2 regions of the Oleiphilus sp. HI0117 genome follow, and region 1 is predicted to be linked to the other one. Evidence: predicted binding sites of a transcription regulator. Region 1 holds the regulator's gene; the other holds the start of a gene.
What was found. The regulator sigma-54, encoded in region 1, starts transcription at its own class of promoters, with help from an activator protein. The targets are predictions, from matches to a motif close to TGGCACNNNNNTTGCTNT.
Positions count from the first base shown of each region.

Region 1 (4,219 bases):
ATCCAGGTGCTCGCTCGTCGCCTCGGAGGGGACAAGTAAAACGAAAAGAATATCAACGTCTTCGTTATCTATCGAGTCAAAAGGTATCTTTTTTTCAAGTGTAAATAGACAACCAATAACTTGTTTGCAGTTTTCCAGTCTGCTGTGGGGAATGGCAATTCCTTGCCCAACTCCCGTGCTTCCCAGTCGTTCACGAGAAATAAGGTTGTCAAATATTTCAGTTTCATCAAGATGAGGAAATTGTTTTGAGACCAGGTGTGCAGCCTGTTGAAGAACTTTTTTCTTGCTACCACCGGGCAAACCGCGTTGGGTTAGCTCCGGTGACAAGATGGCCTCGATAGTAATTTTATTTTCAGACATTTTTCGACTCTAAAGATCGCTAATAACTAGCGTGCTGCTGCGCCGTGTGCGCGGTCAACTTTCTTTTCCTTGTGCTTAAGAATTTGACGGTCTAGCTTATCAACTAGCTGGTCGATAGCGGCATACATGTCGTCGTTCTCGGCGTGGCCGTGGATATCTGCACCAGCGATATGTAGCGTTGATTCAGCAATATGTGCTTGTTTCGATACAGAAAGGGTTACCTGTACGTTGCTAATGCCGCCAATATGGCGCTCTAGCTTTTGCAATTTGGTTTTCACATATTCTTTAAGTGCATCAGTTAAATCTACATGATGGCCAGTGATATTTAATTGCATAGTATTCTCCTATCATCGTTATTTTTAGCGAGAGTTGAATATTGACTCACTTTTCGCTTATCAAATCAACTTGCTGCAGGCAGCAAGTTATCAAATATTGTATTAAACCAATCTTTTTCTTTCGTTCGATGGGGGGATCGACATCGCTTCGCGGTATTTTGCGATAGTGCGGCGGGCGACGTTAATTCCTTGCTCTTTCAACAAGTCGGCAATCTTGCTATCGCTAAGAGGTTTTTTAGGGTTTTCTGCTGATATTAACTTCTTAATAATTGCGCGAATCGCTGTTGACGAGCACTCTCCGCCAGTAGTTGTGCTGACGTGGCTTGAGAAAAAGTATTTGAGTTCAAATATGCCTCGTGGCGTATGCATGTACTTTTGTGTTGTCACACGAGATATGGTGGACTCATGCATTTCTACCGCTTCAGCAATATCATGTAAAATCAGCGGCTTCATCGCTTCATCACCATAGTCAAGGAAGCCTTGTTGGTGAGCTACTATCTTACTTGCCACTTTTAGAAGCGTCTCGTTACGACTTTGTAGGCTTTTAATAAACCACTTTGCTTCTTGAAGTTGATCCTTCATAAAGGTGTTGTCGTTACTGGAGTCAGCTCTCTTTATAAACGAAGCATAATTTGCATTGACCCTTATTTTTGGCGCAATCTCTGGGTTGAGCTCAACTTTCCAGCGTCCTTTTTCTTTCTTTACGACGACATCTGGCACAATGTACTCAGGCTCGGAAGAAGCAATGGATTCACCTGGTTTAGGGTTCAAAGACTGAATTAGAGAGATAACCTCTTTCAGTTCATGCTCTTTAAGGCGGCTGCGTCGCATTAGTTGAGCGTAGTCTCTTGATCCTAATAAGTTCAGGTAGTGGCTGATTACAAGCTTTGCTTGTGGTAGCCAGGGCGTATCTTTTGGTAGCTGGCGTAACTGTAGCAGCAAACAGTCGGGCAGGTCTTTGGCAAATACCCCAGGTGGATCAAAGTGCTGCACGCGTTTTAAGACGGCTTCAACTTCATCTAATTCAACCGGGTCTTCGTCATCTGAGTTGTGCAGCCCCTCGTGTATCTCTTCAACGGTATTCGTTAGGTAGCCGTCTGTATCAGTTGCGTCGATTAATGACATCGCAATGTATCGGTCGCGATCAGACATGGGGGTAAGGTTAAGTTGCCAATCTAGATGATCTGCAAGAGACTCGGTAGCAGCGTTTCTTTGTTCGAAGGCATTGTTGTCATCTTCGGGAGCGGGACCACTGGGCGCATTGTTTGTATATATGTCATCCCAAGCCGTATCAACAGGCAGATCTTCCGGTATAGTATCTGACCACTCTTCACTAGGCGTGTCGGCTTCATTGCTAGCAGGTGCTTCGCTCGAACTGGTGTCTGTACTACTGCTTTGTTGGTTGTCCTGAGAGGCGTACTCGTTGCCATCATTTTGATGACTTTCATTCTGATTTTCTTGTTTATCACTTGTATTTCCAGGCTCGTTGTTATCGTCCTGGAGTTCGAGCATAGGATTAGATTCCAATGCTTCTTGTATTTCGTTTTGAAGGTCAAGAGTCGACAATTGTAGCAAGCGGATTGCTTGCTGCAATTGAGGTGTCATTGTCAGTTGTTGACCGAGCTTTAATTGGAGAGAAACCTTCATGTTCATGAGGATGTCACCAACTTAAGACTTAAATTTTGAATCATGTATTGTCGCTTATTATATTTTGCGGAAATGGTCGCTGTGAATAAACGTATTTATATTTACTTCATTTACACAAGTGTAGTGCGAAGATAGCAAAGTGTGAAACAAATAAAAGTATATTTACGTTACCAGCCTACAAATAATTGTTTTAGATCAAGTTATCGTCTTGTTGACGTGAAAATTGCATGCTACTCATTTCTAAGCTGAAAGTCATGCTTAATTGTTTGTATATGCTGTTCGAATCGAATGCTATGAACTAGCCACTGGCTTATAATTTGAATTGATTGCCCAAGTAGACTTGTTTGACCTTTTCATTATTCAGAATGTCTTCAGCACTTCCTGAAGCAATGATATGGCCATCACCAACAATATAGGCTTTTTCACAAATATCCAGCGTTTCTCTAACGTTGTGATCGGTTATGAGTACGCCGATATTTTTACTTTTAAGGTGAGAGACGATTGACTTGATGTCGTTGACCGATATTGGGTCGACACCTGCGAAGGGCTCATCGAGTAGAATGAAGTCAGGCTCCATTGCTAAAGCTCTGGCTATTTCCACTCGCCTACGTTCACCGCCTGACAAGGCCATGCCAAGACTATCTTTGATGTGAGTGATGTGAAACTCTTCGAGTAAGGCTTCCATTCTTTGTCGCCTTTCGCTGCGAGAAAGATCTTTTCTAATCTCTAGTACCGCCAGGATATTGTCTCGAACACTTAACTTTCTAAATATTGAAGCTTCCTGGGGCAGGTAGCCGACACCGTTTCGTGCCCTATCATGCATAGCCATGGATGATAGGTCGGTATCATTAACTGATATCTTGCCTTTATCATGCTTAACCAGGCCTACAATCATATAGAAACAAGTGGTCTTACCAGCACCGTTAGGGCCGAGCAGCCCGATCACTTCACCGCTGTTGATAGTCAGGGAAACATCTTTAACTATTTGGCGTTTATCATAGGCCTTGGCTAGGTTTTCTGCTTTTAAAGTTTTCATTGTTGCTCAGGTCTATTGCTTTTGCTCGGCACCGGACTCGGCATTTGGAGCAGGTTCGAGTGGCAGTTTGTTTTCGTTTTCTGGAGAACCTTTTATTAGTGGCACTTCAGTATTTTCCGATGCGGTCTCGGCATTAGGGTAGTAATGAATTTTAACTCGAGACCCTTGGGTCTGATCTCCCTTGGCGCGTATAGCTCTTCGTACAATGTCGTACTCTATTTCTTCACCTGAAAAGGAGTTGTCTTGTTGTACTAACTTAGCTTGGCCGGAAAAACGTAACAAGTTGTCTTTTGCAATATAAGTAATAGAGCTGCCATAGCCATGAGTGTTCGGGCTATCGGCGCTTACTTGTTGTACAAAGTGTGCTGGCTGGCCAGAGGCCTGGATGGTTGTAATGCTGCGATTTGTCGCCTTTACAGAAATATTATCTGCTTCTAGGCGAGATAAACCTTGGGAGATTATGACATTGCCGGTATAGGTTGACGTGCCATTCTGGTCGTCAAGGCTAGCCTGGTCTGACTCTATGGATATTGGAAGTTTACTGCTCGGGTCGATTGCAAAACAAAAAGCAGGCAAAAGGGTTAACAGGGTGGCACGGAGCAAGCTATTTATTGAAGGCATACTGTCCTCTGACATTGCTAAGGAGTTCAATGCGTTTTTCATTAAGCCAGCCGTTTAAGCCGGTTGCTTGAATGACGCTTTGATCTTTCCTAATGGTAACGGCTTGGTTTGATGAGATAAAGGCCTGTTTTCGGTCTATCGATATTTGATCGCTTTCAATGCTCCATGTTTTATCGCTGGGGATAATCTGCTCGATGATGACATTTCCGGAAAGCATTAG
Region 1 covers NZ_LWGA01000533.1:3,479-7,697, forward strand. Annotated here, with positions in the region: gene ptsN (PTS IIA-like nitrogen regulatory protein PtsN) at 1-360, opposite strand, end outside; gene hpf (ribosome hibernation-promoting factor, HPF/YfiA family) at 387-695, opposite strand; gene A3757_RS05910 (RNA polymerase factor sigma-54) at 798-2,342, opposite strand; gene lptB (LPS export ABC transporter ATP-binding protein) at 2,653-3,378, opposite strand; gene lptA (lipopolysaccharide transport periplasmic protein LptA) at 3,391-3,999, opposite strand; gene lptC (LPS export ABC transporter periplasmic protein LptC) at 3,983-4,219, opposite strand, start outside.

Region 2 (4,219 bases), on a different contig from region 1:
ACTCCCAGTGACCTTGCTTCTTCGACCAAGTAACGAAAATAAGGGTTCATTTCCGGTGCGCCGCCCGTTAAGTCCAGCTGTGAAATGTCTTTTTCTTTCAACAAAGCCAATACCAAGTCGATATTTGATTTGTTCATTAGCTCTTTACGGGTCGGCCCTGCATTAACATGACAGTGCGTACAACTAAGGTTACATAGGTATCCCAGATTTACCTGTAAAGTTTCTAGCCTATTTCGCTTAAGCGAAGGGAACTGCGTTTCGACCAATAAAGGGCGGCTATCTAACATAAAGATCCTGTTTTTGTATTGATATGATCTCTTAGGACTACAATCCGCGCCATAGGTTCCATATCAATCGTATTAATTCTATAAAAATGCGGGCAAAGGATGCCTAAAAAGCATTACCCCAGCCAAAGCCAGAGTGTGGCCAATTCTACAACAAACATGATTGCAGTGATGCTTTGCCAAAACCGCAGCGGATTTCTTTTTGCAAGTGGTATATGGGCCTTATCCATAAACTCCGAATTAGGATGTTCGAGATCATAAATAAATTCTGACAAGGCATCATATCGAAGTTCTGTAGAAATCTGTAAAGCTTTTTCGATCGCACCATCCATCCATTCGGGAACCATTGGGTTAAACTCTCGAGCTGGCTGATATTTTAGTCGATAAAATTCATTGGTAGACTGACTGGTCTCAAACTTCGCACCATAAGGTTGTTGGCCGGTCAACATTTCGTAAAGCACAACAGCGATTGAAAACATGTCGGACTTTAAAGACGCTTTTCTTCCCAACTTATATTCAGGAGCACCATAAGTGTCGGTCCCCAGCACTTGCTCGCGCTCAAAGGGCGATTCGATTTCAGCAACGCCCGCAATAAAACAGGAACCAAAATCTATAATCGTTACCTTGCCCTCATTATCGACCATAATATTTTCAGGCTTGATATCCTGATGCAAAGTCTCTTTACGATGCATTGCACGAACACCCTTCACTACCTGATGAATTATCGACATAACTCTTTCGATACCGGGCTTTGGATTTGCTTTCATCCACTCAGCTAGCGTTTGGCCCTCAACATAATCACAAACGTAATAAAGGAACTTTTGCCCTCTTTCACTTTCATGAATATTTACTACGTACTTACTGTTAATACGGTCAGCTACCCAGGGTTCCAATACAAATCGCTCTTTGTACGCCAAATCATCATCATAATTCACTGAAGGCGTTTTCATAGCATGTAACTTGTCAGTGTTATGATCTTTTACCAAATATACTTGTGATCGATTACTGGCATGTAGCTCTTTTATCACATGGTAGCCGTCAATAGACATTCCAGGGGAAAGCTCTGGTGGGAAGGGTAAGTCCGAAAGCTTTACGTAGGCATCTTCGGCATTTGGACAAGGCAAAGCATCGACTCTGACAATCTGGCAACTCAAGTTATCATCGGAGCCGTTTTCGAGTGCAATATCAACCAAGCTCTCACAAAGCCCGGTAAATTCATCCGACTTGCAATCAACCGCCTTAGCAATGACTTCTTTTATACGTTTATCGTTGATAAAATCATGAATACCGTCGGTACTCAGAAAAAAGATATCACCAGATTCGACATCCTCCGAGTAATAGTCGACATCAAGCATTAAATCCATTCCCATTGCACGAGTAAGATAAGTGGAATCCTTACTTACTCTGGCGGAATGGTCATGCGTGAGCTGCTCAAAGTTATTCCCTCTAAGCCGGTACACTCGGCTATCGCCGATATGAAATATATGCGCGACACGCGACTTGATAACCAAGGTCGACATTGTACTGATATAGCCATGCTCAGCCTGAAGATAACCAACCCCCTGCCCATATAACCAACGATTCAAAGCCGTTAATACTTTTTGAGCTGAGTTTTTAACTGTCCAGGAGTCAGGTGTACTGAAGAAGTCGGAGATAAAGTTCTTAACGCAGGTTTCGCTTGCCTCCTTGCCCGCCTCTGCACTACTGACTCCATCGGCAACAATAGCAACCATTCCCTTTACAGTTAATAGAGGCTCTTTCGGGACGTATATTCCGACAGAATCTTCATTTTGGTGCTTTAAGCCCTTTACTGATATTTGCCCTGCACTTGTACGAAGCCCGCTTTCTAGATGCATCTGATATTTCACTCACTTATTTATTATGGGTATTATTGCGCCAATAAGTAGCAAAATAACACCCCCTTTAGATTAAAATCTTAATTTTCAACGGCATATGTAAAAACGAACGCAATATACAGCCTTAGGATTGAACTCAGCGCATAGTCATGCACCATTACCAACCAAGGCGGAAAACAGCATTTTTTAGCTGCACCACTTTAAAGCACGCGTTTTTTCTCAAACGCTCAAAACCTGGCTATAAAACACGAACTTAAGAATTTTTTTCCTTTTTATTTCAATACCCTATGAAATTATTTAGATACTTGGCACAGCTCATGCTTAATTACAGATAATTGCGTAAACAAGCATTGAGTAACGCTAAAGCTTTTCACTAGTAAATAAGCACAGCGTATGCGCAGATTCTCAGACATACGAGGCCATAGAATGAAGAATAGTAGAGTTGTTGTAGTCGGTAACGGCATGGTGGGTCATCACTTCGTTGACCAAATGATTGCATCCGAAATTGGAGCGCACATTACAGTACTAGGCGCCGAAACGCGACCAGCCTACGATCGGGTACATCTCTCTGAAGTGTTCTCTGGCAAAGAGCCAAAAGATCTAGCACTAACAACCCGCGAATTCTACAAAGATAATGGTGTTGATGCGATTTTTGGTGATGCCGTTACAGATATAGACCGTAAAAACAAAATTGTTATCACTGAAAGCGGGCGACGCTTCGATTATGACAAGCTAGTATTGGCAACTGGTTCTTATCCTTTTGTACCACCTATCAAAGGTTCTGAAAGCAAAGAATGCCTAACCTACAGAACAATTGATGACTTGGGTGAAATTAAATCACATGCCCAGACCTCAAAAATTGGTGTAGTTGTAGGTGGTGGTCTGCTTGGTCTTGAGTGTGCAAACGCACTTCAAAATCTAGGGCTTGAAACTCACGTTGTTGAGTTTGCTCCCGGCTTAATGGGTGTTCAGCTAGATGATGGCGGCAGCAAGATGCTTCGACGTAAGATCGAAGCGCTTGGTGTTCAAGTACATACCCAAAAAGCGACTACGCTTATCGATAACAAAGGTGATAACACAAAACTGCGAATGAACTTCGCAGATGACACGCATCTTGATACTGACATGATCGTATTTTCTGCAGGCATTCGCCCCTATGATCAGTTAGCACGTAAAACCGGGTTAGAAGTTGGTGAGCGTGGCGGTATCGTTGTCGATTACCACTGCCGAACCTCTGACTCGAACATTTTTGCTATAGGTGAATGTGCTCTATATGGCAACATGATCTACGGACTGGTTGCGCCCGGTTATAGAATGGCAGAAGTTGCTGTTCAGCAATTCTCCGACGACGACGAAAAACCTTCGTTTACTGGCTCAGACATGAGCACGAAGCTGAAGCTTCTGGGTGTTGACGTCGGCTCAATTGGCGATGCCCATGGTAAAACGCCCGGCTCAATCGCTTACGTCTACAGTAACGAAAACTCAGAGATCTATAAGCGAATCATCGTATCTGAAGACGGCAATACACTGTTAGGTGCAGTACTAGTTGGCGACTGTTCAGATTACGACACACTTCTTCAATACTACCTGAACGGTATCGAGCTTCCCGAAAACCCTGAAGGAATGATTCTACCGAATGTTGAAGGGGGTGGTCCTGCGCTAGGTGCTTCAGCACTACCAATGGAAGCAACAATCTGTTCATGCCTAAACGTTAGTAAAGGCGACATTATTAACGCTCTTGATTCCGGTTGTTGCAGCGTAGGTGATGTAAAAGGTGAAACCAAAGCAGCTAGCGGTTGTGGCGGTTGCGCAGCACTTCTTAAGGATGTTGTTGATACTGAGCTTGAAGCGCGCGGCGTTACGGTTGATAAAAGCATTTGTGAACACTTCCCTCATACGCGTGAAGAGCTATATCACTTAATTCGTGTCGGTAGTATCAAGTCATTTGGCGAACTGGTAGAAAAACACGGTACCGGCCTTGGTTGTGATATTTGTAAGCCTGCGGTAGCAAATATGCTTGCAGCTAGCTGGAATGATTACATTCTAGAAGAGCAACATACAGGCCTGCAGGATACCAAC
Region 2 covers NZ_LWGA01000986.1:340-4,558, forward strand. Annotated here, with positions in the region: partial or broken gene A3757_RS17685 (radical SAM protein) at 1-287, opposite strand, end outside; gene A3757_RS17690 (bifunctional protein-serine/threonine kinase/phosphatase) at 401-2,140, opposite strand; gene nirB (nitrite reductase large subunit NirB) at 2,567-4,219, shown strand, end outside.
Region 2: nirB (nitrite reductase large subunit NirB) is a predicted target of sigma-54. The motif match lies at 2,447-2,464, and genes of this name have one in related genera.